4 regions of the Erwinia sp. AnSW2-5 genome follow, and region 4 is predicted to be linked to each of the others. Evidence: predicted binding sites of a transcription regulator. Region 4 holds the regulator's gene; each other region holds the start of a gene.

What was found. Region 4 encodes CRP, which controls carbon source genes, mostly activating them, when cyclic AMP is high. Its sites were predicted from a motif close to ATGTGANNNNNNTCACAT; they were not measured.
Region 1: deoC (deoxyribose-phosphate aldolase) is a predicted target of CRP. The motif match lies at 5,490-5,507, and genes of this name have one in related genera.
Region 2: rbsD (D-ribose pyranase) is a predicted target of CRP. The motif match lies at 5,021-5,038, and genes of this name have one in related genera.
Region 3: msrB (peptide-methionine (R)-S-oxide reductase MsrB) is a predicted target of CRP. The motif match lies at 4,850-4,867, and genes of this name have one in related genera.

Annotation. Positions count from the first base shown of each region.
Region 1 covers NZ_JBJGXA010000039.1:34,633-42,668, forward strand. Annotated here, with positions in the region: gene ACFL9S_RS21580 (DNA-3-methyladenine glycosylase I) at 1-513, shown strand, start outside; gene prfC (peptide chain release factor 3) at 681-2,270, shown strand; gene osmY (molecular chaperone OsmY) at 2,550-3,164, shown strand; gene ACFL9S_RS21595 (DUF1328 domain-containing protein) at 3,295-3,456, shown strand; gene ACFL9S_RS21600 (patatin family protein) at 3,552-4,601, shown strand; gene ACFL9S_RS21605 (TatD family hydrolase) at 4,598-5,374, shown strand; gene deoC (deoxyribose-phosphate aldolase) at 5,658-6,437, shown strand; gene deoA (thymidine phosphorylase) at 6,588-7,907, shown strand; gene deoB (phosphopentomutase) at 7,974-8,036, shown strand, end outside.
Region 2 covers NZ_JBJGXA010000036.1:4,613-12,648, reverse strand. Annotated here, with positions in the region: gene qseC (quorum sensing histidine kinase QseC) at 1-159, opposite strand, end outside; gene qseB (quorum sensing response regulator transcription factor QseB) at 156-818, opposite strand; gene ACFL9S_RS20475 (YgiW/YdeI family stress tolerance OB fold protein) at 1,047-1,445, shown strand; gene ACFL9S_RS20470 (LysR family transcriptional regulator) at 1,442-2,323, opposite strand; gene budA (acetolactate decarboxylase) at 2,428-3,210, shown strand; gene alsS (acetolactate synthase AlsS) at 3,229-4,908, shown strand; gene rbsD (D-ribose pyranase) at 5,118-5,537, shown strand; gene rbsA (ribose ABC transporter ATP-binding protein RbsA) at 5,546-7,051, shown strand; gene rbsC (ribose ABC transporter permease) at 7,054-8,022, shown strand.
Region 3 covers NZ_JBJGXA010000005.1:55,972-64,007, forward strand. Annotated here, with positions in the region: gene yeaG (protein kinase YeaG) at 1-528, opposite strand, end outside; gene ACFL9S_RS04765 (MipA/OmpV family protein) at 961-1,710, shown strand; gene ACFL9S_RS04770 (aldo/keto reductase) at 1,793-2,644, shown strand; gene ACFL9S_RS04775 (D-hexose-6-phosphate mutarotase) at 2,699-3,577, opposite strand; gene gapA (glyceraldehyde-3-phosphate dehydrogenase) at 3,648-4,643, opposite strand; gene msrB (peptide-methionine (R)-S-oxide reductase MsrB) at 4,985-5,395, shown strand; gene ACFL9S_RS04790 (YeaC family protein) at 5,404-5,682, shown strand; gene pncA (bifunctional nicotinamidase/pyrazinamidase) at 5,758-6,372, opposite strand; gene ansA (asparaginase) at 6,389-7,402, opposite strand; gene sppA (signal peptide peptidase SppA) at 7,505-8,036, opposite strand, start outside.
Region 4 covers NZ_JBJGXA010000001.1:332,300-340,335, forward strand. Annotated here, with positions in the region: gene ppiA (peptidylprolyl isomerase A) at 1-308, shown strand, start outside; gene ACFL9S_RS01435 (aminodeoxychorismate synthase component II) at 368-946, shown strand; gene ACFL9S_RS01440 (aspartate aminotransferase family protein) at 1,033-2,250, shown strand; gene ACFL9S_RS01445 (YccS/YhfK family putative transporter) at 2,260-4,341, opposite strand; gene crp (cAMP-activated global transcriptional regulator CRP) at 4,400-5,032, opposite strand; gene ACFL9S_RS01455 (OsmC family protein) at 5,402-5,809, shown strand; gene ACFL9S_RS01460 (LysR substrate-binding domain-containing protein) at 5,811-6,695, opposite strand; gene ACFL9S_RS01465 (MFS transporter) at 6,877-8,036, shown strand, end outside.

The sequences.
Region 1 (8,036 bases), on a different contig from region 4:
CGCCTGCTGTTTGAAAAAGTCTGTCTGGAGAGTTTTCACTCCGGCATGTCGTGGCAGATGATTTATCACAAGCGCGAAAACTTTCGCCGTGCGTTCGATGGCTTCGATTTCTCTCGCGTGGCGCAGTATGACGAGCAGGATGTGACGCGACTGATGGCCGATAAAAGTATTGTTCGCAACCGCGCCAAGATCCTCTCCGCGATTAACAACGCCCGCTGTGCAGAGAAACTGGTGACCGAAGCCGGGTCACTGGCAGCCTGGTTCTGGCAGTTTGAACCGACAGCCGCCGATCGCCCACAGCGCATTGACCTGCATTACTGGCAAACGCAAAACACCTCACCTGAAGCGATCGCGATGTCGAAAGCCCTGAAAAAACGTGGCTGGACGTGGGTGGGACCGGTGACCACATACTCGCTGATGCAGGCGCTGGGGCTGGTGAACGATCACCTTGAGGGCTGCTGCTGCCGGGCCGCGTGCGAAGCCGAACGGGCGGCATTGCATCGGCCACGCTGAAGGACGCTGAGCCAGCGGGCACGCTTTCGGTTGAATAAGCGCCGGTCAGTCATTGTGTATGACGCCGGGATAGGCGAAAATGCCGACCATTATTGATTAATCGGCTGTGAAAACCGTCGCACGCGCTCTGCCGTGCACTGGCACAGCGCCAAACCAGAAGAAGCTTCATGTCAAATGCACCGTTTATGCAAGAGGTGGCTCGTCGCCGCACTTTTGCCATCATTTCTCACCCGGATGCGGGTAAAACCACCATCACTGAAAAAGTGCTGCTGTTCGGACAGGCTATTCAGACCGCCGGTACGGTAAAAGGCCGTGGCTCTAACCAGCATGCAAAATCTGACTGGATGGAGATGGAAAAACAGCGTGGGATCTCGATCACCACCTCGGTGATGCAGTTCCCTTACCGTGGTAGCCTGGTCAACCTGCTGGATACCCCAGGGCACGAAGACTTCTCCGAAGATACCTATCGTACGCTGACGGCGGTTGACTGCTGTCTGATGGTGATTGACACCGCGAAAGGCGTTGAAGATCGTACCCGTAAGCTGATGGAAGTCACGCGTCTGCGCGATACGCCAATCCTGACGTTTATGAACAAACTTGACCGTGACATCCGCGACCCGATGGAAGTGATGGACGAAGTTGAGAGCGAGCTGAAAATCGCCTGTGCGCCGATCACCTGGCCCATCGGCTGCGGCAAACTGTTCAAGGGCGTTTACCACCTGTACAAAAATGAAGTCTACCTCTATCAGAGCGGTAAGGGTCATACCATTCAGGAAGTGCGCATCGTCAAAGGGCTGGATAACCCGGAACTTGACGCGGCGATTGGTGAAGACCTGGCGGCGCAGCTGCGCGATGAGCTGGAGCTGGTGCAGGGCGCTTCCCATGAGTTCGACCGCGATGCTTTCCTTGCGGGTAAACTCAGCCCGGTATTCTTTGGTACGGCGCTGGGTAACTTCGGCGTTGACCATATGCTGGATGGGCTGGTGGAGTGGGCGCCATCACCGATGCCGCGCAACACCGATGTGCGCACTGTAACCGCCACCGACGAGAAATTTACCGGCTTTGTGTTTAAGATCCAGGCCAACATGGACCCGAAACACCGTGACCGCGTGGCCTTTATGCGCGTGGTGTCCGGTAAATATGAAAAAGGCATGAAACTGCGTCAGGTTCGTACCGGGAAAGATGTGGTGATTGCCGATGCGCTGACCTTTATGGCCGGTGACCGTTCGCACGTTGAAGAAGCGTATCCGGGCGATATTATCGGTCTGCATAACCACGGCACCATCCAGATTGGTGACACCTTTACCCAGGGTGAGAACATGAAGTTCACCGGTATTCCGAACTTCGCCCCGGAACTGTTCCGCCGTATTCGTCTGCGCGACCCGCTGAAGCAGAAACAGCTGCTGAAAGGGCTGGTACAGCTGTCAGAAGAGGGCGCCGTGCAGGTGTTCCGCCCGGTACACAACAACGATCTGATCGTGGGTGCGGTGGGTGTGCTGCAGTTCGATGTGGTGGTTTCGCGTCTGAAAAGCGAATACAACGTGGAAGCGATCTACGAAGCGATCAACGTCTCTACCGCCCGCTGGGTGGAGTGCAGTGATGCGAAGAAGTTCGATGAATTCCAGCGTAAGAATGAGGTCAACCTGGCGCTTGATGGCGGTGACAACCTCACTTATATCGCACCGACCATGGTGAACCTGAATATTACCCAGGAACGTTATCCTGACGTGGTGTTCCGCAAAACCCGCGAGCATTAATCCCGCCTGGGCGGACCTTTTTCCCGGTCCGCCCAGCATAACAAGTTACAGACTCCTCCTAAAACCTCTCTTTTTTGCTGCTTTATCCATCAAATCAACCATCATCCCCGGTGAAGTCCTCATTACCGACTACATTCATGTCTACAGGACGAAAAAATACGCGGCGCGATGGCTGCAACGTTCAATGGCAAAAGCACGAATTGCCGACAACTACAGTCACGCCGTTTGTGACTGAAAAGCTCACCGTTGTGAGTGCTAAAAGACAAAAGGATCGAATCGATGATGAAGACTAAGATGACAAAAACCCTGATGGCGTTAGTGGTAGGTTCTGCTCTGGTAAGTGGTTCTGCTCTGGCAGAAGGTACTTTGATGAATAAAACAGAGGCTACTGCGGATAGCGCGGGTTCGAAAATCGATAGTTCTATGAAAAAAGTCGGTGGGTACATGGATGACAGCGGCGTTACCGCCAAGGTAAAAGCCGCGCTGGTGGATAACGATGCGATTAAAAGTACCGATATCTCCGTTGAAACGCACAGTGGTGTGGTGACGTTAAACGGTTTCGTGACCTCGCAGGAGCAGGCTGAACTGGCCGTTGCCGCTGCGAAGAAAGTGGAAGGCGTGAAATCCGTTAGCGACAAACTGCACGTAAAAGACAGCACAAAACAGACAGTTAGCGGTTATGCCGGTGACGCAGCAACGACCAGCGAAATTAAAGCTAAACTATTAGCAGATGACATCGTTCCGTCGCGCAATGTGAAAGTGGAAACCACCAATGGTGTCGTACAGCTTTCCGGTGTGGTGAAAACCCAGGCTCAGTCTGAACGGGCTGAACGCATTGCCAAAGCGATTGAAGGTGTTAAGAGCGTTAAAAACGATTTGACTGTTAAATCGTAATGAACCAGCGGCCCTGGTTTTCCGGGGCCGTTAGTAGATTCACCTGCAAAGAACAAACATTCCATCCTGCCTGGCAGGAGACGTGAATGATAAAAATGAGTTCGATTTCACTACTGGTAAGGAGAGACATATGTTTCGATGGGGTATTATTTTTCTGATCATTGCGCTGATTGCCGCAGTCCTGGGCTTTGGTAATTTAGTTGGTGCGGCTACTGGTGCGGCTAAGATTGTGTTTTTCGTCGGTATTGTGATTTTCCTTGTCAGCCTCTTTACCGGACGTAAAAAATTTTAGTCCTTTGCCTGAGTCGCTGATTAAGCAATAAGCGCCTCACGCACCTGACCGAGAACAGGTATCCTCGCTTTCTTTAACATGAGAGGATACCTGGCTTGGGCACTCGCATTCCGATAACCCTTGGCAATATTGAGCCACTGGCGTTAACACCCTTCCGGCCGGGTAAACTTGCCCTGGTATGTGAAGGCGGTGGGCAGCGCGGTATCTTTACCGCCGGTGTGCTGGATGCCTTCCAGCAGGCTCGCTTTAATCCCTTTGATCTGATGCTCGGCACCTCTGCCGGTGCGCAAAATCTGTCGGCCTTCGTCTGCGCCCAGCCGGGCTACGCTCGCCGCGTCATCACCCGTTACACCACCCGTAAACAGTTCTTCGATCCGCTGCGTTTTGTCCGTGGGGGGCACTTGATCGATCTCGACTGGTTGATCGATATTACCCGTCAGGAATTTCCACTGGCCGTGGATGCCGGGGAGAAGCTATTCTCCAGCGGGCGGGAATTCTATATGTGCGCCTGCCGCAGCGACGACTACACGCCGGATTACTTTTCACCAACCGCTGATACCTGGCATGACATTATTAAAGCCTCCAGCGCCATTCCGGGTTTTTACCGGCCGGGTGTTGATCTCTCCGGCGTCAGCTATCTTGATGGCGGCATCCGCGATGCCATTCCGGTGCGCGAAGCCGCACGGCGCGGCGCGGAAACCATTGTGGTGATCCGCACGGTGCCTTCGCAGATGACCTATACTCCTCAGTGGCTGAAACGCGTAGAACGCTGGCTGAGTGAGGGGGCGCTGCAACCGCTGATCAACATTTTGCAGGTGCATGAAGAGAGCTATCGCGAGATCCAGCGCTTTATCGACAACCCGCCGGATCGGCTGCGCATTATTGAAATCTACCCACCGCGCCCGCTGGCCAGCAACGCGCTCGGCAGCCGGATTACGTCGCTGAATCAGGATTACCACCTTGGCCGTCGTTGCGGGCGTTATTTTCTTGCCACGCTCGGTCAGTGGCTCAACGATGGCAACCGTCTGACCCGGCGTCCGGTAGTGCCGACGGTGCGCGTTGCCAATGCACCGCATCGCCAGGGGATTACGCCCGCACCGTTGCCGGGCAATGATGAAGATTTTGATAAAGGATCGCTGGCATGACGCTGCGCTTTGTAGACACCCACTGCCATTTTGATTTTCCGCCGTTTGTCGGTGATGAACTGGCCAGCCTGCAACAAGCCGCTGCCGCAGGCGTGGAGCGCATTATTGCTGTTGGCGTTTCTGCTGCGCGCTTTGACGGCGTGATCGCGCTGGCTGAACAACATGATGCGGTTTACGCCGCGCTCGGCGTGCATCCGATGGCCATTGCCGAACATCAGCCTGAGGATCTGCACGCGCTTGAGCAGCATCTGCAACGGCGGCACCCGAAGCTGGTGGCGATTGGGGAAATGGGTCTCGATCTCTACATCGACAATCCGCAGTTCGACCGACAGCAGGCGCTGCTGGAGGCGCAGCTGCGCCTGGCGCGTGATTACGACCTGCCGGTGATCCTGCATTCACGCCGCACCCATGACAAGCTGGCAATGCACCTGCGCCGTGCCAGGCTGCCGCGCTGCGGTGTGGTTCATGGTTTTGCGGGCAGCGAACAGCAGGCGCTGGCGTTTATCCGCGCGGGTTATGCGATTGGCGTGGGCGGCACCATCACCTATGAGCGCGCCAGTAAAACCCGCCAGACGCTTTCCCGGCTGCCGCTGACCTCGCTGCTGCTGGAAACTGACTCACCTGACATGCCATTACAGGGATTTCAGGGGCAACCCAACCGCCCGGAGCGGGTCAGGGAAGTCTGGGAAACGCTGTGCGCACTCAGACCCGAATCCCCGCAACATATTGCTGATACTCTGCGAGAAAACACCCGCACGCTGTTTGGCGTGTGAGCTGACTATACTTTTATCTTCTATCTTCCAATCATGACGAAAAACGGAATGTTATAATTATAACATTTCTTTATGGCGCGGTGATCGGCGTTACTGGCCTTCATCGCCTTGTTCGGTGTGATCAATGTCAAATTTCTTGCGATAATGATGAAACAAGAATCCTTTTATTGTGAAATCACCCGCAAAATAGTCTAATGCTGACTGTTATAATTTTAACATTACAGGGCGTCGCGGGTTGTGAATATGTCGACCCCGCCCTCACAAAACCTGTCTGGAGAGAATGATGTCCGATGTAAAAACTCAGGCGCTGCGTGCGCTGCAACTGATGGATTTAACCACGCTGAATGAGGACGATACTGACGCGAAAGTGATCGTGTTATGTCATCAGGCAAAATCCCCTGGCGGTAACACGGCAGCCATCTGCATCTATCCGCGTTTTATTCCGATTGCCCGCAAGACGCTGCGTGAGCAGGGGACCCCGGATATTCGCATCGCCACGGTAACCAACTTCCCGCACGGCAACGATGATATTGATATTGCGCTGGCGGAAACCCGTGCGGCGATTGCCTACGGTGCGGATGAAGTGGACGTGGTCTTCCCGTACCGCGCACTGATTGCGGGTAATGAAACGGTCGGCTTTGAGCTGGTAAAAGCCTGTAAAAAGGCGTGTTCAGACGCCAACGTGTTGTTAAAAGTGATTATTGAAACGGGTGAGCTGAAAGAAGAAGCGCTGATCCGTAAAGCCTCCGAAATTGCGATTGATGCGGGCGCTGACTTTATTAAAACCTCGACGGGGAAAGTGCCGGTTAACGCCACCCCGGACGTTGCGGAAATCATGATGCGTGTTATCGCCGAAAAAGACGTGAAGCAGCAGGTTGGCTTCAAACCTGCCGGTGGCGTGCGCACCGCCGATGACGCGGCACTGTATCTGAAACTGGCGGATGACATTCTTGGCAGCGACTGGGCCGATGCCCGCCATTTCCGTTTTGGCGCATCCAGCCTGCTGGCCAGTCTGCTGAATGCCGCAGGTTTTTCTGGCGCAACCAGTGACAGCAAATACTAACAGGCTATTTTGTTTGCCATTTTGAATCCGGGCAGTGCTCGCATTCCTCACGTACTCAAGTACGCTGCGGTTGCTCTGCGCTGGCCGAATCCAAACTGGCTGCACCAATAACGCCTGTTTGGAATGTGAACTTTTATTTTGGGGGTGACCGTGTTTCTGCCACAAGAAATTATTCGAAAAAAACGTGATGGGCAGGCATTAAGCGAAGAAGAGATCCGCTTTTTTATCAATGGTGTGCGTGATAACACGGTCTCTGAAGGGCAAATTGCTGCGCTGGCAATGACGATCTATTTCCATGATATGTCGTTGCCTGAACGCGTGGCGCTGACGATGGCCATGCGTGACTCCGGTTCGGTGCTGAACTGGAAAGCGCTGAATCTCAATGGCCCGGTAGTGGATAAGCACTCCACCGGGGGCGTTGGCGACGTGACCTCCCTGATGCTCGGACCGATGGTCGCGGCCTGCGGCGGCTATGTGCCGATGATCTCGGGTCGTGGCCTCGGCCATACGGGCGGTACGCTGGATAAGCTTGAGGCGATCCCTGGGTTTGATATATTCCCGCAGGACGATCGTTTCCGTCAGATCATTAAAGATGTCGGTGTGGCGATCATCGGCCAGACCAACTCGCTGGCACCGGCAGACAAACGTTTCTATGCCACACGCGATATTACCGCGACGGTGGATTCGATCCCGCTGATTACAGCATCGATCCTCGCCAAAAAGCTGGCAGAAGGCCTGGATGCGCTGGTGATGGATGTGAAAGTGGGTTCCGGTGCGTTTATGCCGACCTTTGAAAAATCCGAAGCACTGGCGCAGGCGATTGTTGGCGTGGCGAATGGCGCAGGATGCAAGACCACCGCGCTGCTGACGGACATGAATCAGGTGCTGGCGTCCAGCGCGGGCAATGCGCTGGAAGTGCGCGAAGCGGTGCAGTTCCTGACCGGCGTGTACCGTAATCCGCGCCTGCTGGAAGTGACGATGGCGCTGTGCAGCGAGATGCTGCTCTCCGGCGGCCTGGCAACCTCAGCGGATGACGCGCGCAGCAAGCTTCAGGCCGTGCTGGACAATGGCCGTGCGGCGGAGATATTTGCCCGCATGGTGGCCGCACAGAAAGGGCCGACAGACTTTATTGAACGGATGGACAGCTACCTGCCCGCGCCGATGCTGAGCAAAGCGGTGTATGCCGACCGGCCTGGCATCGTCAGCGCAATGGACACGCGTGCACTTGGTATGGCGGTCGTCTCCATGGGCGGTGGCCGGCGTCGTGCCAGCGACAGCATTGACTACAGTGTCGGTTTCAGCGATGTGGCGCAACTGGGTGATGCGGTGGACGGTCAGCGTCCGCTGGCAGTGATCCATGCGTCTGATGAAGCCAGCTGGCAGGAAGCGGCCAGCGCGGTAAAACGCGCCGTTGCCGTCGGGGATGCCGCACCGGCTCCAACGCCAGTTATTTATCGCAGAATATCCTGAGAAGGAGTATTCTGTTCTGATCGCATTTTTTTAACGCTCATCGCGACTATCGCGCAGGAGATCAGGATGAAACGTGCATTTATCATGGTGCTTGATTCCTTTGGGATCGGGTACAGCAAAGACGCCGAC
Region 2 (8,036 bases), on a different contig from region 4:
GGTGAGCCGTTTAGCGAACAGCATTTGCTGTGTATCAAACAACTCATTGATATTGTGCCGGGTCTGCCACCAGGCACCGACAGCGGCCACACCCCAGCACAGCAGGCTGAGTAACAAAAAGCCGAGCATCAGACGCAGGCGCAGACTTTGGTGCATCATGGTGCGGATCCCAGCGTATAGCCCACGCCGTGAATGGTACGAATAAACGCGCTGCCCAGTTTTTTGCGCAGGTGGTGGATATGCACTTCCACGGCATTGCTGGAGACGTCGTCATCCCAGCCGTAGAGTTTGTCTTCCAGCTGTGTGCGGGTAAGCACGCGTCCATTATTGAGAAGAAACAGCTCCAGCAGCGCCAGTTCGCGTGCTTTCAGCACCAGCGGTTCGCCGTTTAGCGTGACGCTATGGGAACCCGGCTCCATCACCAGGCTGCCGTGTTGCAGTGTTGGTTGCAGCTGGCCGTGACGGCGGCGGATCAGCGCCTGCAAACGCGCAGCCACTTCGCTGAGGGAAAACGGCTTACATAAATAGTCATCGGCTCCCTGCTGTAATCCACTGACGCGTTGCTCCAGGGCATCGCGTGCCGTCAGGATCAGCACCGGCTCATCACGCCCCTGCTGTCGCCACTGGCGCAGAATGGTGAGTCCGTCGATTTCTGGCAGGCTGAGATCCAGCACTACCGCATCGTAGGGTGCAGCACTCAGCGCCCGCAGCCCCTCGTTACCCTGGGTGAACCAGTCAACACTGAAACCCAGTTTGCTTAACCCGGCTTTAATGCCGTCGCCAATCAGGCGGTCATCTTCGATTAACAGAATTCGCATGGTGTCATCCTTCGCAGTTCACCGAATTATTTAGGGTATATACCCAATCAAACGGCGGCTTGTACAGCAACGATCGACGAAATTAGCGACTTTTCGTCAATTTAAGACAATAAACTTGAGTTGAAAGCATCCTTAAGATCCTGTTAAGAACCTTTTGCTGTAATAGTGGCTGAACAGACGTTACCAGGCAGAACTGACTGCTCTACTGCATAAGGAAAAGTGAACATGATGAAGAAAACAGCAGCATTACTGGCGATCACCGCCCTGATGTCCATGCCAGTACTCGCCGTCCAGGGCGGCGGTTTTGTTGACCCGAGTGCCCCGGCAGCCCAGGCCCAGAAAGGTGGGTTTAGCGGCCCTAATGGCACGGTGGCTACCGTCAAACAGGCGCAGAATTTGAGTGATGATACCTGGGTGACCCTGCGCGGCCATATTGAGAAGCGTATGGGTGATGAAGACTATCTGTTCCGTGATGTCACCGGTACCATGACCGTCGAAATTGACGATAAGCGCTGGGACGGGCAGACCATTGGCCCGAAAGACAATGTTGAACTCCAGGGCAAACTGGATAAAGACTTCAACTCGCTGGAACTGGACGTCAAACAGGTGCGTAAAATCGGCGGTTAATCACCAGCCAGCATCGTGACCAGGTGGTGGAGGGCGGGAGAGCGATCCCAGCGCCGCCAGGCCAGAGCGATATCACTGCCCAGCGCAGCATCCTCAATCTGATGGAAGCTGACGCCGGGCAGACTGATACAGCGCAGTGAATCGGGCACGATGGTAATGCCGAAGCCCGCGGCGACCATACTCACACTCGACGAAATCTGCGGTGACTGCTGCACGCCATTCGGCTGAAACCCGGCGCGCAGACAGGCGCTGATAATCACTTCATACAGGCTGGGGGCCACCTCTCGCGGAAACAAAATCAACGGTTCTTCGCTCAGTTGCGCCAGCGACAGACACGGCGAGTGGCCAAGCCGATGCCCGGTGGGCAGTACCAGCGCCATCTTCTCACTGGCGATGGCTTTCAGATTAAACGCCTTACTGCTCTCACAGGGCAGTCGCACAAAGGCGGCATCCAGTAATCCCTCTTGTAGATCATGCATTAGCGACGCCATGCTCTCCTCTTGCGGCAGCAGGGTGATGTCTGGAAAACGATCCTGAAAACGGCGCAGCACCCGAAATATCTGCGGATGAAAAGCGGTGGAGCTGGCGAAACCAATCGACAACTTCCCACTGATGCCGCGGGCGATCCCTTTTGCTTTTTCCAGCGCATGACCGGTCAGTGCCAGGATCTGACAGGCATCCCGGTAAAACGCCTCCCCGGCGTCCGTCAGTTCCACGCCACGCGTCAGTCTTTTCAGCAGCGGAGTGCCAATCTCTTCTTCCAGTTTTTTGATTTGCTGGCTCAGCGGTGGCTGTGAAATGCCAAGCATTTCCGCCGCACGGGTGAAGTGCTTCGTCTCAGCCACTGCAACGAAATAACGTAGATACCGCAGTTCCATATCGAAAACGTCTCAAAGTGGGGGGGGTTCTATATTGGAATCCCGAACTGAATCGAGTCAACATTGATTCAATACTTCTTAACAGTTTAGCGGGGAGAATGGTAATGACATATTCTGTAACTAATTGTTCATGTTCGGAACAGCTGACTGAAACTGTCAAGGTGATGCAGAAGGAAAGGCCAGAAAGTGTAATCTATCAGACCTCTCTGATGAGTGCGTTACTGAGCGGCGTGTATGACGGCACCACCACGGTGGCAGACCTGCTGAAGAAGGGCGATTTTGGTCTCGGAACCTTTAATCAGCTGGATGGTGAGCTGATCGCTTTTAACCGTGAAGTGTACCAGTTACGTTCGGACGGCAGTGCGCGTGCGGCCAGCCCTGACCAGAAATCGCCGTTTGCGGTGATGACCTTCTTCCGCCCTCAGTATCAGCATCGCTTTACAGGCCCGGTTGATCGGGCTGGTGTGCATCGGGTCATTGACCAGCAGGTCAGTTCCGATAATCAGTTCTGCGCATTGCGTCTCGACGGTCTTTTCAGCCGGGCAGAAACCCGCACGGTTCCCTGCCAGCATCGTCCGTATAAATCGATGCCGGAGGTGCTCGGCAAGCAGCCCACCTTTCATTTTGAACAGCGCAATGGCGTGTTGATCGGTTTTCGCACGCCGCAGTATATGCAGGGCATCAACGTTGCGGGCTATCACGAACACTTTATTACTGACGATCGCCAGGGGGGCGGTCATCTTCTGGACTATCAGCTTGATCACGGCACGCTGACCTTTGGTGAGATCAGCAAGCTGGTGATTGACCTGCCTGGCGACAGCGACTTCCTGCGGGCGGATCTCAGCCCGGAAAACCTGGATTCCGCCATTCGTTCTGTTGAAAGCTGAAAAGAGAGAGAACAAAAGATGAAAAACGTCACTGAGGTTCAACAATGGGCACACGGTGCCGATCTGGTCGTTGCCCAACTGGAAGCACAGGGAGTGAAGCAGGTCTTCGGCATTCCAGGTGCAAAAATCGACAAGGTGTTTGACTCGTTACTCGATACATCGGTGCAGACGATTGCCGTGCGCCATGAAGCTAACGCGGCGTTTATGGCGGCGGCCGTGGGCAGGCTGACCGGGAAAGCGGGCGTCGCGCTGGTGACCTCCGGGCCGGGTTGTTCCAATTTGATTACCGGTATGGCCACGGCGACCACCGAAGGCGATCCGGTGGTGGCACTGGGCGGGGCGGTAAAACGCGCTGACAGCGCCAAGCAGGTGCATCAAAGCATGGATACCGTGGCGATGTTTCGCCCGGTCAGTAAATATGCGGTAGAAGTTGGTTCCTCAGATGCGATTGCCGAAGTGTTATCTAACGCGTTTCGCAGTGCGGAGCAGGGGCGCCCCGGTGCGGCGTTTGTCAGCCTGCCGCAGGATATTATTAATGAGCCAGCGCGCGGGCATCTGCTGAATACCAGCGGCCAGCTGCTGCTGGGGGCGGCACCGGATGTGGCGATTGAGGCTGTTGCCCGCCAAATCGCACAGGCGAAAAACCCGGTGCTGCTGCTGGGCCTGATGGCCAGCCAGCCCGCTAACAGTGATGCACTGCATCAGCTGCTGGAGCGTAGTCATATTCCGGTCACCAGCACATATCAGGCGGCAGGGGCGGTGCGCCAGGAGCATTTTTCCCGTTTTGCCGGGCGCGTCGGGCTGTTTAACAATCAGGCGGGCGACCGGTTGCTGCGTGAAGCCGACCTGATTATCACCATTGGCTACAGTCCCGTGGAGTATGAACCCGCAATGTGGAACAGCGGCAACGCCACGCTGGTGCATATTGATGTGTTACCCGCCGATACCGACAACTGTTATCAGCCGGATGCCGAGCTGGTGGGGGATATTGCCGCCACGCTGGATAAACTGACGGCGCGTATTCGCGGCCCGTTAACCCTCAGCCCGCAGGCGGCCGCGATCCTCAGTGACCGCCAGCAGCAGCGTGAACTGCTGGCGCTGCGCGGTCATCAGTTGAATCAGTTTGCTCTGCATCCTTTGCGTATCGTGCGTGCCATGCAGGACATCATTAACAGTGATGTCACCCTGACGGTGGATATGGGCAGTTTCCATATCTGGATCGCCCGTTATCTTTACAGCTTCCGTGCCCGTCAGATCATGATCTCCAACGGTCAGCAAACCATGGGCGTTGCGCTGCCCTGGGCAATCGGTGCCTGGCTGGTTGACCCGTCTCGCAAAGTGGTCTCGGTCTCCGGGGATGGCGGGTTCCTGCAATCGAGTATGGAGCTGGAAACGGCGGTACGGTTGGGGGCGAACCTGCTGCATATCATCTGGGTGGATGAGTGCTACAACATGGTGGCGATGCAGGAAGAGAAGAAATACCAGCGGGTTTCCGGGGTGAAATTCGGTCCGATTGATTTTAAAGCCTATGCCAAGTCGTTTGGTGCCGCGGGTTTTGCTGTGGAAAGCGCAGACATGCTGGAACCGACGTTGCGTAAAGCAATGGACGTGCAGGGGCCCGCAGTCGTGGCTATTCCGGTGGACTACGCTGATAACCACCTGCTGATGGGCCAGTTACATCTCAGCCAGATTTTGTGAAGGCTGCCATACCCTCCACGCGTTCAATACATTCATTACTGGCCCTTTACCGGTAACATTAAAGGGCCATTTTTTGCCTTAAAACAAATCCCTTCACGGCGTCAGCGAAACGTTTCGATGGCGATCACATTTTCAACATCTGATGATTGTTTTCCCCCGGCCATTTCTTAAACTGCTACTCAGCGAAACGTTTCGCTCTGGAGTGAATAATGAAAAAAGGCACCTTACTGAATTCTGATATCTCGTCCGTGATTTCACGTCTCGGTCATACTGACAGCATCGTGATTGGCGATGCCGGCCTGCCGGTCCCACAGGGTCCGCAGCGTATCGATCTGGCGTTAACGCATGGAATTCCGACATTTTTACAGGTTACCCAGGCGGTCACCAGCGAGATGCAGGTCGAGAGTGCCATCATTGCGGAGGAAATTAAGCAGCATAACCCGCAACTTCATAGTGAACTGATCGCCCTGCTCGACTTACTGCAACAACACCAGGGTAATTTAATCAGTATCAGTTATGTCAGTCACGAACAGTTCAAACACCAGACTCAGCGTAGTCAGGCCGTCATTCGCAGCGGAGAGTGCTCTCCGTATGCGAATGTCATCCTGATCGCTGGCGTGACCTTCTAGAGGCTGTTATGCAACCTTTACTGCAATTAAAAGGCATTGATAAAGCCTTCCCGGGCGTCAAGGCGCTGTCGGGTGCGGCGCTCTCTGTTTATCCTGGCCGCGTGATGGCGCTGGTGGGTGAGAACGGTGCAGGCAAATCGACCATGATGAAAGTGCTCACCGGGATCTACGCCCGTGATGCGGGCACGTTTGAATGGCTGGGTCAGGAAACCACCTTTAACGGACCGAAAGAGTCGCAGGAAGCCGGGATCGGCATTATCCATCAGGAACTGAACCTGATCCCCCAGCTGAGCATTGCGGAAAACATCTTCCTGGGTCGCGAATTTGTTAACCGTTTTGGCCGCATCCAGTGGAAAAAGATGCACGCCGAGGCGGATGCCTTACTGAAACGCCTGAATCTGCGCTTTAGCAGCCATAAGCTGGTCGGCGATCTGTCTATCGGTGACCAGCAGATGGTGGAGATTGCCAAGGTACTGAGCTTCGAGTCAAAAGTGATCGTCATGGATGAGCCGACGGACGCGCTGACCGATACCGAAACCGCTTCGCTGTTCCGGGTGATCAACGAGCTGAAAGCGCAGGGCTGCGGCATTGTTTATATCTCCCATCGCATGAAAGAGATTTTTGAGGTCTGCGATGACGTCACCATTTTCCGCGACGGCCAGTTTATTGCAGAACGTGAAGTGGCCCAGCTGACGGAAGAGTCGCTGATTGAAATGATGGTCGGTCGTAAGCTGGAAGAGCAGTATCCACGCCTGGATAAAGCACCGGGTGAGATTCGCCTGAAGGTTGAGCATCTCAGTGGTTCCGGCGTTGAGGACGTCAGTTTTACGCTGTGTAAAGGCGAAATTCTGGGTGTGGCCGGGCTGATGGGCGCGGGTCGTACCGAACTGATGAAAGTGTTGTACGGCGCTTTGTCGCGCAGCGGCGGCACGGTGACGCTGGACGGTAAAACCGTCTTTGCGCGCACCCCGGAAGAGGGGCTGGCGAACGGTATCGTCTATATCTCTGAAGATCGTAAGCGTGATGGCCTGGTGCTGGGCATGTCGGTGAAAGAGAACATGTCACTGACCGCCCTCAACTACTTTAGCTATGGCGCGGGCCGCCTGAAACATGCGGAAGAGCAGCAGGCGGTCGGCGACTTTATCAAGCTGTTCAACGTTAAAACGCCGTCAATGAATCAGCCGATTGGCTTGCTCTCTGGTGGTAATCAGCAAAAGGTGGCTATTGCCCGTGGGCTGATGACGCGGCCGAAAGTGCTGATCCTCGATGAGCCAACGCGTGGCGTTGATGTTGGCGCGAAAAAAGAGATTTATCAGCTGATTAACCAGTTTAAACAGGAAGGGTTGAGCATCATTCTCGTCTCCTCCGAAATGCCGGAAGTGCTGGGTATGAGTGACCGCGTGCTGGTGATGCACGAAGGTCGCCTGAGCGGTGACTTCCCGATTGAACAAGCCTCGCAGGAAATTTTGATGGCGGCGGCAGTGGGTAAACAATACAGCGCGGAGCTGGCATAACTATGAGTACGCAAACAATCCCTTCACGCCGCCTGATCAGTAAGGCATGGCTGCTTGAGCAGAAATCGCTGATCGCGCTGGTGGTGCTGATTGCCATCGTTTCCAGCCTGAGCCCGAATTTCTTCACTGTGGCCAACCTGTTTAACATTCTGCAACAGACGTCGGTCAACGCCATTATGGCGGTGGGTATGACGCTGGTGATCCTCACGTCCGGTATCGATCTTTCCGTGGGTTCACTGTTGGCGCTGACCGGGGCAGTGGCTGCCTCGATTGTCGGGCTGGAAGTGAATGCACTGGTGGCGGTAGCGGCATCGCTGGCACTGGGTGCTTTTATTGGTGCGATTACCGGTTCGATTGTCGCGAAAGGCAAAGTGCAGGCGTTTATCGCCACGCTGGTGATGATGCTGTTGCTGCGTGGTGTGACGATGGTGTACACCAACGGCAGCCCGGTGAATACCGGCTTCAGCGACAATGCAGACCTGTTTGGCTGGTTTGGTATCGGTCGCCCGTTGGGTATCCCGACGCCGGTCTGGTTAATGGGCGTGGTGTTCCTCGCGGCCTGGTACATGCTGCATCACACGCGCCTTGGCCGTTACATTTATGCGCTGGGCGGTAACGAAGCGGCAACGCGTCTGTCCGGCATCAGTGTTAACCGCGTCAAAATTATCGTTTATGCGCTGTGCGGCATGTTAGCGGCACTGGCGGGCACCATCGAAGTGGCACGTCTCTCCTCGGCGCAGCCGACGGCAGGTACGGGCTATGAGCTGGATGCGATTGCAGCTGTGGTGCTGGGTGGAACCAGCCTCGCTGGCGGTAAAGGCCGGATTATGGGCACGCTGATTGGTGCACTGATCTTAGGCTTCCTGAATAACGGGCTGAACTTGCTCGGCGTTTCTTCTTACTACCAAATGATCGTCAAAGCTGTGGTGATTTTGCTGGCGGTGCTGGTAGACAACAAAAGCAGTAAATAGAACTCTTTACCTTT
Region 3 (8,036 bases), on a different contig from region 4:
CATAATGGTGCCCAGATAACGACGTGGCACGCCGTACTCTTTATCCAGAATGTTGGCATCTTCCTGCGGATTAAACAGGCACAGCGGATGGTCATTTACCGGGCTACGTTCGCCATCTGCCGTGAGCACATAGATGGGCACACGTTGCATCAATGATTTCAGTCTTTCGGCCAGAGAGGATTTCCCTCCACCCACCGGCCCCAGCAGATACAGGATCTGTTTCCTCTCTTCCAGGCCCTGCGCTGCATGTTTCAGGTAGGAAACGATTTGTTCAATCGCATCCTCCATACCATAAAATTCTTCGAATGCAGGGTAGCGGGCAACCACACGGTTAGAGAACAGTCGGGAAAGGCGTGGCTCCAGAGCGGTATCTACCATCACTGGCTCACCAATAGCCATTAACAGTCGTTCCGCCGCATTGACGTATGCACTGCGATCTTGCCGGCAAACCGTAAGAAATTCCTGCAGTGTGAACTCTTCGTCCTTGGCAGCTTCATAGCGCTGACGGTAGTGATCGAATATATTCATGGCGATGCCCGTCCTTTCGTTTTTAGCACAGGTACCAGGAGCCTAAGTTTGGTCAGCCCCTGAAGGAACTTACAGTGAGTACAGCAACCCTTATGCCAACCTGACTTTTTTTATCGGGAAACACAAAATTGCTGGTCACTCTGCTCGTTGGAATTTAGCGTCTTATAAATAAGCGTAGATTGCATTTAGGAAATTTCCTGATTTACTGAGCATTTTCAATGAAATTTCAATAACAAAGTCATAAACCAGCTATACCATCCCCTTGGTTGATGCGGTCTGACGGGCTTTTGTAAACATCAACATCAGTCCGTTGCGATAGCATTTCGTCGGGTTATTGATTATATGTGCTACTAATAATGTAAATGTATGACTCAATACAACCATACTGTTTAGACTGATGACCGATTGTTATATTAATGGACTGAATAAATTGTGAACCAATTCAAACTTACAGCGCTTACCGCTCTTTTACCTGTCTGTTTTGCTGCGCCTCTCGCACAAGCCAATCCGTTAACGCTGGGCGCATCGCTGCTTTATAGCCAAAGCCCCTACAAGAGCGGCCAGGACCGCTACTATCCGGTTCCCATCATCAATTATGAGGGCGACAGCTTCTATATCCGTAGCCTTCAGGCCGGGTATTTCCTTTGGAAAGACCAGCAGGACCAGCTGTCACTGACGGTGCTTGGCTCACCGCAAAACTATGATCCGGATGAGGCCGATGACGGGGATATGAAATCGCTGAACAAGCGCCATATGACTCTGATGGGCGGTCTGGCGTATCGTCATTCAGCCGACTGGGGTATCGTTCGCACCACGCTGGTAGGCGACATGCTGGATAACAGCAACGGTATTATCTGGGACCTGACCTACCTGTATCGCTTTGAATTCGGCCAGTTCACCCTGACGCCGGGTATCGGTGCGTTATGGAACAGCTCAAACCAGAACGAGTATTACTATGGTATCTCGTCTGCGGAATCCCGCCGCAGTGGTCTGGATCGCTACGATCCGGACAGTAGCTGGAGCCCGTATGTTGAACTGACCGCCGGCTGGGCCATCAGTGACAACTGGAATGCGACACTTTCTGGTCGTTACAGCCGGCTTGGCGATGAAATCAAAGACAGTCCGATGGTGGACAAAGATTCACAGATGCTGTTGTGGACCGGGGTCAGCTATACCTTCTGATGCTATCGCTATGCACTAAAAAGGGGCGCTTTGCGCCCTTTTTTATCATTGTTGCGCCCTAAAAAAGTGCATGGAGAGAAAGATGAGCCGAGTCGTCACGTTTGCCGATGGCACCGACCTGCCTGCAATAGGTCAGGGTACATGGTTTATGGGGGAAGATGCCGCTCAGCGTCACCAGGAAGTCGCTGCATTACAGGCCGGACTGGAGAGAGGGCTGACGCTGATTGATACCGCTGAGATGTATGCCGATGGTGGCGCTGAACGCGTGGTTGGGGAAGCCTTGCGCGGGCGACGTGATCAAGCCTTCCTTGTCTCCAAGGTCTACCCGTGGAATGCCAGTGAAGTGGATGCGGTTGATGCCTGTGAGCGCAGCCTGACGCGCTTAAACACCGATTATCTCGATCTCTATCTGCTGCACTGGCGGGGGAATATCCCGCTGGAAGAGACGCTGCGGGCGATGCAAACATTGCAGCAGCAGGGAAAAATTCGCCGCTGGGGTGTGTCTAACTTTGACAGTGATGACCTCCACGAGTTACTGGCTGAAGAGGGCGGTGCGCAGTGTGCCACCAACCAGGTGCTTTATCATCTGGCCTCTCGCGGTATTGAGTACGATGTGTTACCTGACTGTCAGCAATTAGCGATGCCGCTGATGGCTTACTGTCCACTGGCGCAGGCAGGCCGGTTACGCGCGGAGCTGATGAGTCACCCGACGCTGACCCGGATTGCACAACAAAAGGGCATCAGCATGGCGCAGCTGTTGCTGGCGTGGGTGATCCGCAAAGAGGGCGTCATGGCGATCCCGAAAGCGAGCAACATTGCGCACGTTGATGACAATGCGGCGGCGCTTAAGGTGGTACTGACCAGCGAGGAGCTGGCGCTGATCAATCAGGCGTTTCCTCCGCCAGCAACAAAGCAGCCGCTGGATGTGGTCTGAATTCGGATCGGGCAGAGCTGGGAGCGGCCCGGAAAGGGTCGCTCCAGTCTATCCTTAACGCTTGCTGCGCACCCGGAAGGTGCTCGCCAGGCGGGCAGGTTGTTCACCCGCGCTTTTCATCGGCTGGCTAACATGGGCCGTTTCCACGCACACCATGGTTTTAAAACCTTCGTTAGCCATATCACTCATACTGCATGACAGTTCTGCACCCGGGTTCCAGGTGACAACGTCACTTTGGTGATGATGATAAACCTCAATCACGCGCTGCCCGGCCTTGTCGTCAATCAGGCTGCAATCTGCCGGTTGGGTATAGATGCGGTCGACGCGTTGCGGGTAGGTCTGTTTACCGTCGACAGAGGCACCAGTGACACCGTTGTTGACCTTGTCGATATAGCTCTGGCCCAGACCGCTGACTTCAACGTCTGCAATGTCGGCCACTTCGAAATAGCTGTGCAGTGCGGCGGTGGCATCGAAGTCACCGTGGGCCTCCAGCTCTATTTCACAGCGATCGCTGAAGCGGAAACGGGCAAACAGCGTAAAATCGTGCGGCCAGAGTTTCTTCGTTTGCTCACTGCTTTTTAATTCGAAGGTCAGCATCACGCTGCTGTCATTTTCATCGTGAGCGGTCAGCGTCCACGGCAGAACACGGGCAAAGCCATGTGCAGGTTCACCGGCCGGGCCAAACCACGGCCAGCAGATCGGGACACCACCACGAATAGCTTTACCGGGGTTCCAGGCGGTTTTATCACTTAACCAGACCACCGGTTTTTCACCGGAAGGTTGCCAGGCAATCAGTTGGGCGCCCTGTAAGGTCACGGCAGCACGCACTTTAGGATGCGTCACGACCACCACGGGTAATTCGCCAATCTGACGCTGGGAGAGGTAAGGGGTAATCTGGTTAATCACGGGCAGTGAAAAGAGTTTCTCGTTCATGAGTCAGCCTTCTGAAATTTAACCATAAAAAAAGGGCGACTTCCGTCGCCCTCAGTCTCATTCACGTCGCTTATTTAGCGATGTGAGCAACCAGGTCCAGGACCTTGTTGGAGTAGCCAGTTTCGTTATCGTACCAGGAAACCAGTTTAACGAAAGTGTCGCTCAGTGCGATACCCGCTTTCGCATCAAAGATAGAAGTCAGTGTTTCACCGTTGAAATCGGTAGAAACAACTTCGTCTTCGGTGTAACCCAGAACGCCTTTCATCTCGCCTTCGGCAGCAGCTTTAATCACAGCACAAATTTCTTTGTATGTAGCTGGTTTAGCCAGACGTGCAGTCAGGTCAACAACAGAAACGTTAGGGGTAGGAACGCGGAACGCCATACCAGTCAGTTTGCCGTTCAGCTCAGGAATCACTTTACCTACCGCTTTAGCAGCACCGGTAGAAGAAGGGATGATGTTCTGAGATGCGCCGCGGCCGCCGCGCCAGTCTTTGTGAGACGGGCCATCAACGGTTTTCTGAGTAGCGGTAGTTGCGTGAACAGTTGTCATCAGTGCTTCAACGATACCGAAGTTGTCGTTGATCACTTTAGCCAGTGGTGCCAGGCAGTTGGTGGTACAGGAAGCGTTAGACACGATATCCTGGCCAGCATATGACTTGTGGTTTACACCCATAACGAACATAGGGGTGTCATCTTTAGATGGGCCAGTCAGTACAACTTTCTTCGCGCCAGCTTCGATGTGTTTACGTGCAGTTTCGTCAGTCAGGAAGATGCCCGTTGCTTCTGCAACCACATCCACGCCTACTGCATCCCACTTCAGGTTCGCCGGATCACGCTCAGCGGTAACACGGATGGTTTTGCCGTTAACAACCAGATGGCCGTCTTTGACTTCCACGGTGCCTTTGAAACGGCCGTGAGTTGAGTCGTATTTCAGCATGTAAGCCATGTACTCTGCGTCCAGCAGATCGTTGATTGCAACGATTTCTACATCAGAACGTTCCTGAGCAGCACGGAAAACGATGCGACCGATACGGCCAAAACCGTTGATACCTACTTTGATAGTCATATATTCCACCAGCTTGTTGATAGTGAATAAAAGGTTGGCTGTAAAATTACAAAAACCATACCAGGCGTCAAGCGGAATCGTGTCAATTGTTGCGACAAATCAAACTGTCGAACAGGAATTATTCAACACAAAACCTATTTCTTGACGCGTGAACAACATTGATCTTGGGGCAAGTTGCCCGAATATAAAGGGGTGATGGTTCCAAAGAGTGATCCGCATCACAAATTCGGCGTTGTCTGGATCACCTTATGCACCCGACTCGAAAAATTCACCTGCTCTTGTTAAGTATTTGTTAGAATACCAGCCGATAAATTCAGAATAACACTGCCAGAGAGTCTAACATGGCTAAAGATGATACACCTTTCTCACCCGAAAATGTGTTAACCGAGATGCAGCGCTACGTTACCCAGCAGCGTGGCACAGAACCGCCGTATTCCGGCAAATTGCTGCATAACAAGCACGAAGGCATCTATCACTGCCTGGTTTGTCAGGCTCCGCTGTTTCTGTCCGGGTCAAAATATGACTCCGGCTGTGGCTGGCCGAGCTTCTATGAACCCTACAGTGATGACGCCATTCGCTATCTGGAAGATGAAACTCACGGCATGCAACGCATTGAAATCCGGTGCGGAAGCTGTGATTCTCACCTCGGTCATGTGTTCCCGGATGGTCCGCAGCCGACCGGTGAGCGCTTCTGCGTTAACTCCGCTTCGTTGAGTTTTACCGACGAAGACGGCAACAGCACTCAGGGCTAGGAGTCGTGATGGAACTGGACGAAATGATTGCCAGTATGACGCCAGAAGTGTATCAGCGACTGGTGACGGCCGTAGAAATCGGCAAGTGGGCTGATGGCGTGGCACTGACGCCGGAGCAGAAAGAGAACAGCCTGCAACTGGTCCTGCTGTGGCAGGCGCGTCACAATGAAAACCCGCAACATATGAGTGTAGCGAAAGGCGGGGAAATTGTGACGAAAAGCAAGAAACAGCTCAAAGAAGAGTTCGGGATCAGCGACGACGCGATCACGCGAATAAAACTCCAGTAAATTATTCCTCCCGGAATAATTCTTGCTGATGATATCACCGGGTGGGGCTTTTCCCGCCCGGTGTTTTCGTTGCGTTTAGATAATTTTCGCGCCTGCCCTGGCCATTTCTGTCAGGGCCTTCTGGCTGTCACCTGCCTGCAAATTGACCCCACGGCATCCGGCACTCACCAGGGTGACCTGATATCCCAGCGCCAGCGCATCCAGCACGCTGTATTTAACACAGTAGTCGATTGCCAGGCCCATTACCGTCAGCGCCGTTATGCCGTTCGCCTGGAGCCAGGCATGTAAGTGCGTCTGGTGACGCTGGCCGTTATCATAGAACGCACTGTAGCTGTCGACATCCGGGTTCTCCCCTTTGCACACCTGCAGTGTCAGCAGCGCCTGGTTAAGCTGTGGGTGCAGCTGCGCACCGTGGCTGTGCTGCACGCAGTGATCCGGCCACCACATTTGCGGCAGGCCGTTAAGCTCACCTACGGTCCCTGGCTGCGTACCTGCGCTGGTGGCAAAACTACCGTGTCCTGCCGGATGCCAGTCCAGCGTGGCAATCACCGGCTCACCGCGCTGATGAAACTCGGCAGCGAGGCGGTTTCCCACCGCAATGGTCTGATCACCTTCACTGACGGCCAGCGCGCCACCAGAACAAAAGTCATTTTGCAGATCAATCAACAACAACGCCTCGCGGTCACGCATCAGTTACTCCATTGAATTAGTCCGGGGTCAGTTCACCACGCAGGTTCTGTTTCATCAGCTGACGAATGTCGTTGCTGGTCAGATCCTGGCTCAGAAGGAAGTGCAGTTTGGTCAGTGTTGCCTCAACGGTCAGGTCGGCACCGCTCACGACACCGGCAAGGGCCAGTGCGTTTCCGGTGGCATAGCCGCCCATATTCACCTTACCGGACATGCACTGCGTGAGGTTCACGACCACAATGCCGCGCTCAGACGCTTCTTTCAGTTCCTGCAGGAACTCTTTGTTCTGCGGCGCATTCCCGACGCCATAGGAACGCAGGATCAGTGCTTTTACCGGCTGTTGCAGGAAATTACGTACAACGGCAGCTGAAATGCCCGGATAGATCGTCACCACGCCAATCGGCTGCGGTGTAATCGGATGCACGATCAGCGCTCCCTGACCGGCGGGGGCCGCGGGGGTATTCAGACGACGAATATGGATACCGGCTTCCAGCAGCGGGGCGAGGTTGGGCGAATCAAACGCATTGAAACCGTCAGCGTGCGCCTTGGTGGTGCGGTTACCGCGATAAAGCGTGTTATTGAAGAATAACGTCACTTCATTAATCGGGTAATTAGCGGCAACAAACAGGGAGTTCAGCAGGTTTTGCTGGCCGTCGGATCGCAGTTGCTCCAGGGGGATCTGTGAGCCGGTCACAATCACGGGTTTGGCCAGGTTTTCCAGCATGAACGACAGCGCAGAGGCAGTAAATGCCATGGTGTCGGTGCCGTGCAAAATGACAAAACCATCGTAATTGTCATAATTCTGACGAATGTCATCCGCAATCGATTGCCAGTCTTGCGGCGTCATATCGGAGGAGTCGATCAGCGGCTGGTATTCATGGATGGTGAAATCAGGCATCTCCGGGCGATGAAACTCCGGCATATTGGCCAGTTGACGTTGCAGATGGCCGGAGACCGGGATAAAGCCGTGTTCAGAGCGCTGCATACCGATCGTACCGCCCGTATAGGCGACGTAAATGGATTTCTTTTGCATTAGTAAACTCAAGACTTGCCAAAAAAGCGCAGTATAAGGGGAAAACAGGGGAAAAGCAGCCCGACCAGATGGCGTCGGGCTGAATAGTGATCGCGGTCACCGCTATTTGACGTTACCGCAGCTCAGACAGAAGGCGTAACGGTTCTGAGGATCGTTCAGATCGCCCATCAGTCCTGGCTGATCTTTCATGGTATTCATCACATCCATCATCGGCGCGGGTAACCAGGCTTTCAGCGTTTCAGGCAGTGCCGCGTGTGCGGAGGCATCGACCTGGCTGAACAGCACCTCAATCAGGCTGGGGTCATTCTGATACCAGCTGAGCTGAGGTTGCTTGAGTTTGGCCAGCTCTGCGGCTTTGGCGACGGCATCGTCAAAGTCACCCAGCGCATCCACCAGCCCGTTTGCTTTCGCGTCGCTGCCGGTCCAGACATGGCCCTGTGCAATCTGGTCAATCTGTTCCGGTGTTTTGTTGCGCGACGTCGCCACCAGACCGAGGAAGTTTTTATAGCCATTCTCGATGCTCAACTGCATCAGCTGTTGCACTTCTGTTGGCAGCGCCTTGGTGCTGGCAATATCAGCCAGCGGTGAGGTCGCTACGCCGTCAGTGTGTACGCCGATCGCATCCAGTGAGTTC
Region 4 (8,036 bases):
AGCAGAAACAACCTAAACCGCCGATTAAAAATGAGGCAGATAACGGCCTGTTAAATAAACGCGGTACCATCTCAATGGCGCGCACGGCTGAGAAGGACAGTGCCACCAGCCAGTTCTTTATCAACGTGGCGGATAACGCCTTCCTCGATCATGGTCAGCGCGATTTTGGTTATGCCGTCTTCGGTAAAGTGGTGAAGGGAATGGACGTGGCCGATAAGATCGCCCAGGTTCAGACGAAAACCTTTGGCCCTTACCAGAATGTACCGGTGACCCCGGTGGTCATTCTGTCTGCCAAAGTACTGCCATAATTCTCTAATGGCATTCTGTCAGGGCCGTCTGCTGGCGGCCCTGCTGTAACGAGCCCACCATGCTGCTGCTGATCGACAATTACGACTCCTTCACCTGGAACCTCTACCAGTATTTTTCTGAGCTGGGGGCCGAGGTGTGCGTACGCCGCAATGACGAGATCACGCTCGCTGAGATTGACGCGCTGGCCCCGGAACATCTGGTGATCTCCCCCGGTCCCTGCACGCCCACTGAAGCCGGCATCTCTCTTGAGGCTATACGCTACTTCGCTGGAAAATTGCCTGTTCTTGGCGTTTGTCTGGGACATCAGGCGATCGCGCAGGCCTTTGGCGCCCGCGTGGTGCGTGCGCGCAAGGTGATGCACGGCAAAACATCAGCGATTGAACACCGTGATGGCGGTGTGTTTGCCGGGCTGAATCATCCACTGACCGTGACCCGCTATCATTCATTGATTGTGGAAAACGGCAGTCTGCCCGCTGAATTTGAAGTCACCGCCTGGACCCTGCATGAGAATGGTCAGCCTGATGAGATCATGGGCTTCCGCCACCGCACGCTCGCGCTGGAAGGGGTGCAGTTTCACCCGGAAAGCATCCTCAGTGAGCAGGGGCATCAGCTGCTGGCTAATTTCCTCAAACGCTGATTAACGTTTGCCTTTGCGTGACTTTTTATGCATATTTTATGACTATATTTTCATATCCCTGAAAAGAATAAATGGCGAGGTAGTGAATGGCGGCGGAAAAATTAGCGGTAACACGTGCAACGTTCGATGAGGTTATTTTGCCTGTTTATGCACCAGCACAGTTTGTGCCGGTCAAAGGCAAAGGCAGCCGCGTGTGGGATCAGCAGGGAAAAGAGTACATCGATTTCTCCGGCGGTATCGCGGTTACCGCTCTCGGGCATTGCCATCCGGCGCTGGTTGAGGCATTAAAAACCCAGGGTGAAACCCTGTGGCATACCAGCAACGTCTTTACTAACGAACCTGCGCTGCGTCTGGCGACCAAGCTGATCAACGCGACTTTTGCCGAACGCGTATTCTTTGCTAACTCCGGCGCGGAAGCGAACGAAGCGGCGTTTAAGCTGGCGCGTTACTACGCCACCAAACGTCACAGCCCGTTCAAAAGTAAAATCATTGCCTTCCATAACGCCTTCCACGGCCGCACGCTGTTTACGGTGTCCGTGGGCGGTCAGCCGAAGTATTCCGATGGTTTCGGGCCAAAACCTGCCGATATTGTCCACGTGCCGTTTAACGATCTGGCTGCGGTCAAAGCGGTGATTGACGATCATACTTGCGCGATTGTGGTCGAGCCGATCCAGGGTGAAGGGGGCGTGATGCCCGCGACACCAGAATTTATGCAGGGGCTGCGCCAGCTCTGTGATGAACATAATGCGCTGCTGGTTCTGGATGAAGTGCAAAGCGGTATGGGGCGCAGCGGTAAACTGTTTGCCTATGAACATTACGGCGTGCAGCCGGATATCCTCACCACAGCCAAAGCGCTGGGCGGTGGTTTCCCGGTCAGTGCCATGCTAACCACCAACGACATTGCCTCGGTCATGGCGCCTGGCGTGCACGGCACTACCTATGGCGGCAATCCGCTGGCCTGTGCAGTCGCTGAAGCGGCGCTCGATATCATCAATACCCCAGAGGTGCTGGAAGGTGTGGAAGAGCGCCGTCAGCTGTTCGTTGATGCGCTGCAGGCGCTGGATGCTCGTTTCGATCTGTTCAGCGATATTCGTGGCAAAGGCCTGCTGATGGGCGCGGAGCTGAAACCTCAGCACGCCGGTAAAGCGCGCGATATTCTTAACGCGGCGGCAGAGGCCGGTGTGATGGTGCTGGTCGCCGGAACGGACGTGATGCGTTTTGCGCCTTCACTGGTGATTGAGCCAACTGATATCGCCGAAGGTATGGCACGGTTTGCGACAGCGGTCGAAAATGTTCTGAAATAAGGCCCGTTTCTACGTTTTCGATTTACGTAGTCGTCGGGATAGCCAGCGGCCATGATGTGGGCGCTGGCTCCAGGTCAGGGACGAAATGGTGTGCATCACGCTGAGGTGACCCAGAATACGCTTCACGTGTCGTTCCATGATGGTCACGGGTCCCTGATGGAAATCCTCGGGGGCATCCAGTACATTGCTGCCCGAGTCCGGCCCGTCATACTCCAGACGCTGCTGACAGCGTTGCAGGGCAATTTCGCAGGATTGCAGATAGCGCTCTGCCAGCGTTGGCGTCAGCATGGTATGTTCCCGCGCCAGAATCGTCATGGCGTTGATATGCTCAACAATAAACTGGCTGTGGGTGACCCACAGCTGCATATCGGCCAGGTAGCGTGAATTAAAGCCCGGTTCCTGCATCGCCTGATGCAGTGAGTTAAACAGCGCATTGTGCGCCTGATTCACCCGCATCCGCTGATAGGCCAGTTTCTCCGCATCCTGTTCGCTGCCCAGCAGCTTCTGTAATGCCTCCTGATAGGTCTCCAGCGCATCGTGCGCATTCTGGCGCATCAACCCACTCTGCCACTGTGGCCACAGCCAAATCATGCCGCCAAAGGCAATCAGACAGCCCATTAGCGTGTCCATTAAGCGAGGCAGCAGGAACTGCGCACCGTTTAGCGACAGCAGTTGCAGCGTATACACCGCCGTGACGGTGAATCCCACGGTGGCCCAGCCATAAAACTTACGGATAAACAGGTAGCTCACCAGGGTGATCAGCAACATCACCAGCAGCACCCAGGATTCCGGGGCATGTAAACCGAGTGTGGCAGCGGCAATCGCCAGCCCGGCCAGCGTTCCCAGCGCCCTGTGCTGGATACGGACGCGGGTAGCGCTGTAGCCGTTGAGGCTGACAAACATCACCGTCATCAGGATCCAGTAAGGTTTCGGCAGATTGAAGAACAGGGCCAGCGAACTGGCAAAGGTCAGCATCACGGCGAAGCGTGCGGCGGTACGCAGGGCAGAGGACTTCAGCGACAGATAGCTTTTCAACGCAGGGAACAGCGGCAGGCGGCGCTGGCGGTCAGCCATCAGGTCGCGACGGTACAGCGGATGCTGGGTGCGTAGCACGCGGGCGATGCGGCTGAAGTGGTAGTAACAGAAGTTACCGACCGGATTATCGGGGTGCTGACGGGAGATTTTCTCCAGTGCCTGAAGCTGTTTTTCCATCGTGAAACGTTCAGGGAAGCGGTGGTAGAGGATATCGTCAGCCAGTACCCGCAGGCGGGTGGCAATCGTCTGCGCATTCCAGCGGATCACCGCCTCGGCGTGGCTCTGCTCCACCAGCTTTTGCACTTCCTCCGGCTGGTGCAGGCTAACGGCAATATGCTCCTGCAAATCCAGTGCGACCTGAAATGCACGCGTCAGACGCTGATAATGGCTGTCGCGACTGGCGGCCAGCATATGCATCTGCTGGTAACAGGTGTTAATCAGGTCGACGGCTTTCTGCTGGCGGACCAGCAGCGGCGGCAGGGCGGTTTGGGGATCGGTCAGCTGGGTTAACAGGCTGTATTTCGCTTCGCAATAATCAGCCAGTTCATGATAGAGCAGGCTGAGGGTTTCGCGCATCGGCTGCTCTTTCCACAGCCAGAACCAGAACCAGTTAAATGCGCCATACCAGACGGTGCCGAGAATAAACAGCAGCGGTGGCTGCCACATGGGCATGCGCCCGGCCAGGCTGAGTGTGAAGATAGCGGCAATCAACGATGCCGGAAGCAGGCGCGCGTGCAGCGGGCTGATCTCACCAGTCACGCCAAGCAAGAGTGCCATGACCAGCAGGATCACGGGCAGTGGCACCGCTTCGGCCCCGGCGTACTGAATCAAAAAGCTACTGAAGGCAAACAGGCAACCGCCGACGATCAGGCGTTTAAAGAAGCGTTTGTGCGGGGTATCAAGGCCGGCATTATTACAACAGGCGGGGACTAATGAGAACAGCAGGCCATTTTGCAGGTTGCCCAGCATCCAGCCGATCGCCACGGGTAAACAGAGCACCAGCGTTTGCCTGAGTGCGTAGTTAACTTCCGGGTGATAGATAATTCTCCGCCACATGAGCCACACCAAATAAAAAACGGCGCGACTGAGGGTCGCGCCGTGGGTTCAGAGCCGGTTAACGAGTGCCGTAAACAACAATGGTTTTACCATGTGCGGAGATCAGGTTCTGATCTTCCAGCATTTTCAGAATACGACCCACCGTTTCGCGGGAGCAGCCGACGATCTGGCCGATCTCCTGACGGGTGATTTTGATCTGCATTCCATCCGGGTGCGTCATGGCATCCGGTTGTTTTGCCAGATTCAGCAACGTCTGGGCAATGCGTCCGGTCACATCAAGGAAAGCTAAATTGCCCACTTTCTCTGATGTCACTTGCAGGCGACGCGCCATCTGTGAAGACAGGCGCATCAGAATGTCAGGATTCACCTGAATCAACTGACGGAATTTTTTGTAGGAAATTTCAGCCACTTCACAGGCTGTTTTCGCACGTACCCACGCACTACGCTCCTGACCTTCTTCAAACAGGCCCAGTTCGCCAATGAAGTCGCCCTGATTGAGGTAGGAGAGGATCATCTCTTTGCCTTCTTCATCCTTGATTAACACCGCTACCGATCCTTTAACGATGTAATAGAGGGTTTCCGCCTTCTCACCCTGATGAATCAGAGTGCTTTTGGATGGATATTTGTGAATATGGCAATGTGACAGGAACCATTCGAGTGTAGGGTCTGTTTGCGGTTTGCCGAGAACCATTCGCTGTTATCCTCTGTTGTAATCGTGCCTAAATATACCCTGAATTCTGCGTCCTTCAGAGGCGTTGCCGCTGAACTGAAACACGAAATATTTGTGGGTATCAGGGTATGTATCCCTGCAAGGCGTTGAAATATTCAAGCGTTCCCATAGGAAAATTATACGGGCCTCTGTTAAGAGCATGGCTCGTGCTGTCGTCCCGTTTTTACCGTGCATTGTTATGCCAGTAAAATATTGCAGCTTCGTTTGTAGCACAGCTTTACAAGACTGTCTTCTGTTGTCTCGCTTCAGCATAGTTCTAAAACGGCAGCGTTGCCGTTTTTGTTAGTGCAGCGTACTCTGCGGTAACTGAATCAATGAGAGGATTTTGTGATGCAAGCACGCGTTAAGTGGGTTGAAGGGATGACGTTTTTGGGCGAATCCTCATCCGGCCATCAGGTTTTGATGGATGGTAATGCCGGGGATAAAGCGCCCAGCCCGATGGAAATGGTGCTGATGGCGGCTGGGGGATGCAGTGCTATTGATGTGGTGTCTATTCTGCAGAAAGGCCGCCACGATGTTGCTGATTGTGAAGTCAAACTGACCTCGGAACGTCGTGAAGAGGCACCGCGAATTTTCACCCATATTAACCTGCACTTTATTGTCAGTGGCAAAGCGCTGGGCGATAAAGCGGTGTCACGTGCGGTCGATCTCTCTGCTGAGAAATATTGCTCGGTGGCGATCATGCTGGGGAACGCAGTGAAAATTAGCCACAGCTTTGAGGTTATCGACCTCGCCTGATTCAGGTGAGCTGCTTGCATGCCTGACGGATTAGCATCAGCAAGCGCTGCGCGCTGGCGGTGAGTGGAGATTGCTTTGGCCACACAGCGGCATAGTGCAGTGAAGGGAGCGCCGGGATGGCGAGTGCCCGCAGTGTGGAATTAAACCGGATCAACAGCGGGTGTGGCAGCAACATAAGATAGTTTGCCTGCTGCACCAGCTGTAACCCGTGCGAGAGTGAATGCGTATAGACAGGCGGCTGCTCCAGCTGTTGAAAGAAAGTCGCCAGATGCGCGTCCAGCCTGACGGCCACCTCGCTCTCTTCTCCGGCGAAAAGCCACTTACTCCCTCTCAATTGTTGCAGATCGTTCGTCTGTACCTGCGGGTGATGTCGGTTCGCCACAACATTCAGTGAGGTCTTAAATAACGGTTGTATCGCCAGCCCGTCCGGTAACACCTCAGGTTGCGGAGAAACCGCAAAATCGAGTTCACCCGCTAACAGCTGAGAGGGCAGGCTGCGATCCTGGACATACAGGCGGGTCAACGGCAGCTGCTGATGGAATTGTTCCAGTACCTCAGGCAGCACTGTCAGTGACAAAATGTCATTCAGTGCCACTTTCACGACGCTATGTTGCGTGTGGAGAAAACGGATTTCATCACCTGCCCGTTTTAACTCCTCAAGGATCCTCCGTGAGCGCACGACAAACAGCTGGCCGCTTGGCGTCAGCGTAATGCCCAGCGGACTGCGCACGAACAGTGAGGTTTCCAGCATATATTCCAGCTCTTTTAAGGTCCGGCTGATGGCGGGCTGAGATTGTCCCAGCATGCGTGCTGCGGCCCGAATACTGCCCTGATTGACCACTTCCTGAAATATCCGTAGCTGCTGCATTTTTGGTAAATACCGCATATTTGCTCCTTCCCTGATGCCCGGCCGTTATCACCACACTAAAAAATTCATCTTATGTTGCTGCCTTAAATCCACGATGTTGTTAAGCAGAGTCTGCTTACCTGCATGGCGGTGCAATACTTTTTTTAAATGTGGTTAATGGTAATTCAATGATTTTTATCAGTTATTAGGGGAGTGACTAATGAAGATTACATCACGTTTTCTGACGCTGTTCCTGCTATTTACGGGCTATGTACTTGTCTATATAGATAAAACAGTGATTGGGTTTGCTCTGTTGCCGATACGTGATGAGTTTCACCTCACGCCTCAACAAGTGGGTTATATCAGCGGCATCTTTTTTCTGTCCTATGCATTATCTCAGTTCCCAGCAGGGTGGTTAAACGATCGGCTGGGCTATCGGCGTGTGCTTATCCTTTCCCTGTCAATAGTGGCACTGTGCGCGCTTCTGTTTGGCTGGCTGGGTACCAGTCTGAGCCTGCTGATGGTATTTCGTTTTATGGCGGGGATCGGGCACTCAGGTTACCCCAGCGCCAGCGCAAAAGCCGTCTCATCAAATTTCGCTGTGCATCACCGTACGTTTGCACAATCGGTGCTGCTTTCCACAGCGGGATTAGCGATGGCCGTCGGGCCTTTGCTGGCGGTATGGGCACTCCATCGCACTGACTGGCACCATGCATTTCTCATTCTGGGAGGGCTGGTCGCGATCGCGGCGGTCAGTATGGGATTGCTGTTACCTGCGGCGGTCCTCCCCCCTGATGGTACGCCCCGCATTGCCCGTGCCAGCCTGTGGCATAGCCTGCGCCAGCCGCTTTTCTGGCAACTTTTCATGGCAAATTTTCTGATAAATATCCCGTTATATAGCTTACTGAGCTGGCTACCGAGCTTTCTGGTGCAGCGCGATCATCTGGATCTCCCGACTATTGGCGGAATCATGAGTCTCTCCGGTATCGGATGCTGCTTGTCATCACTGGCCAGTGGCTGGTTTGTCGGGCGTTATATGGCCGGGCGTGAGCCTTGGGTTATTTGTGTTGCCACGTTGGTGGCTGCGGTTGCCATGATGGCAGTCTATGTCTGGGACTCGACGATGGTGACGATGTGGATGTTGTTCCTCTGCAATATCGCCATGATCTGTGCATTTGTTACCTGCTTCACTCTGCCAATGAAGCGTTTTCCCCCTGACATGATCGGTTCTGTTATTGGTTTATTAAACGCGGGTGGCGTGCTGGGTGGCTTTGTTGGGCCGGTCGCGATGGGCTATTTACTGGCGGCTGGAGAGGGGAGTTATCTGACTTCTTTCCTGTTTCTCATGTTATCGACCGTGCTGGCGGGTCTGATCCTTCT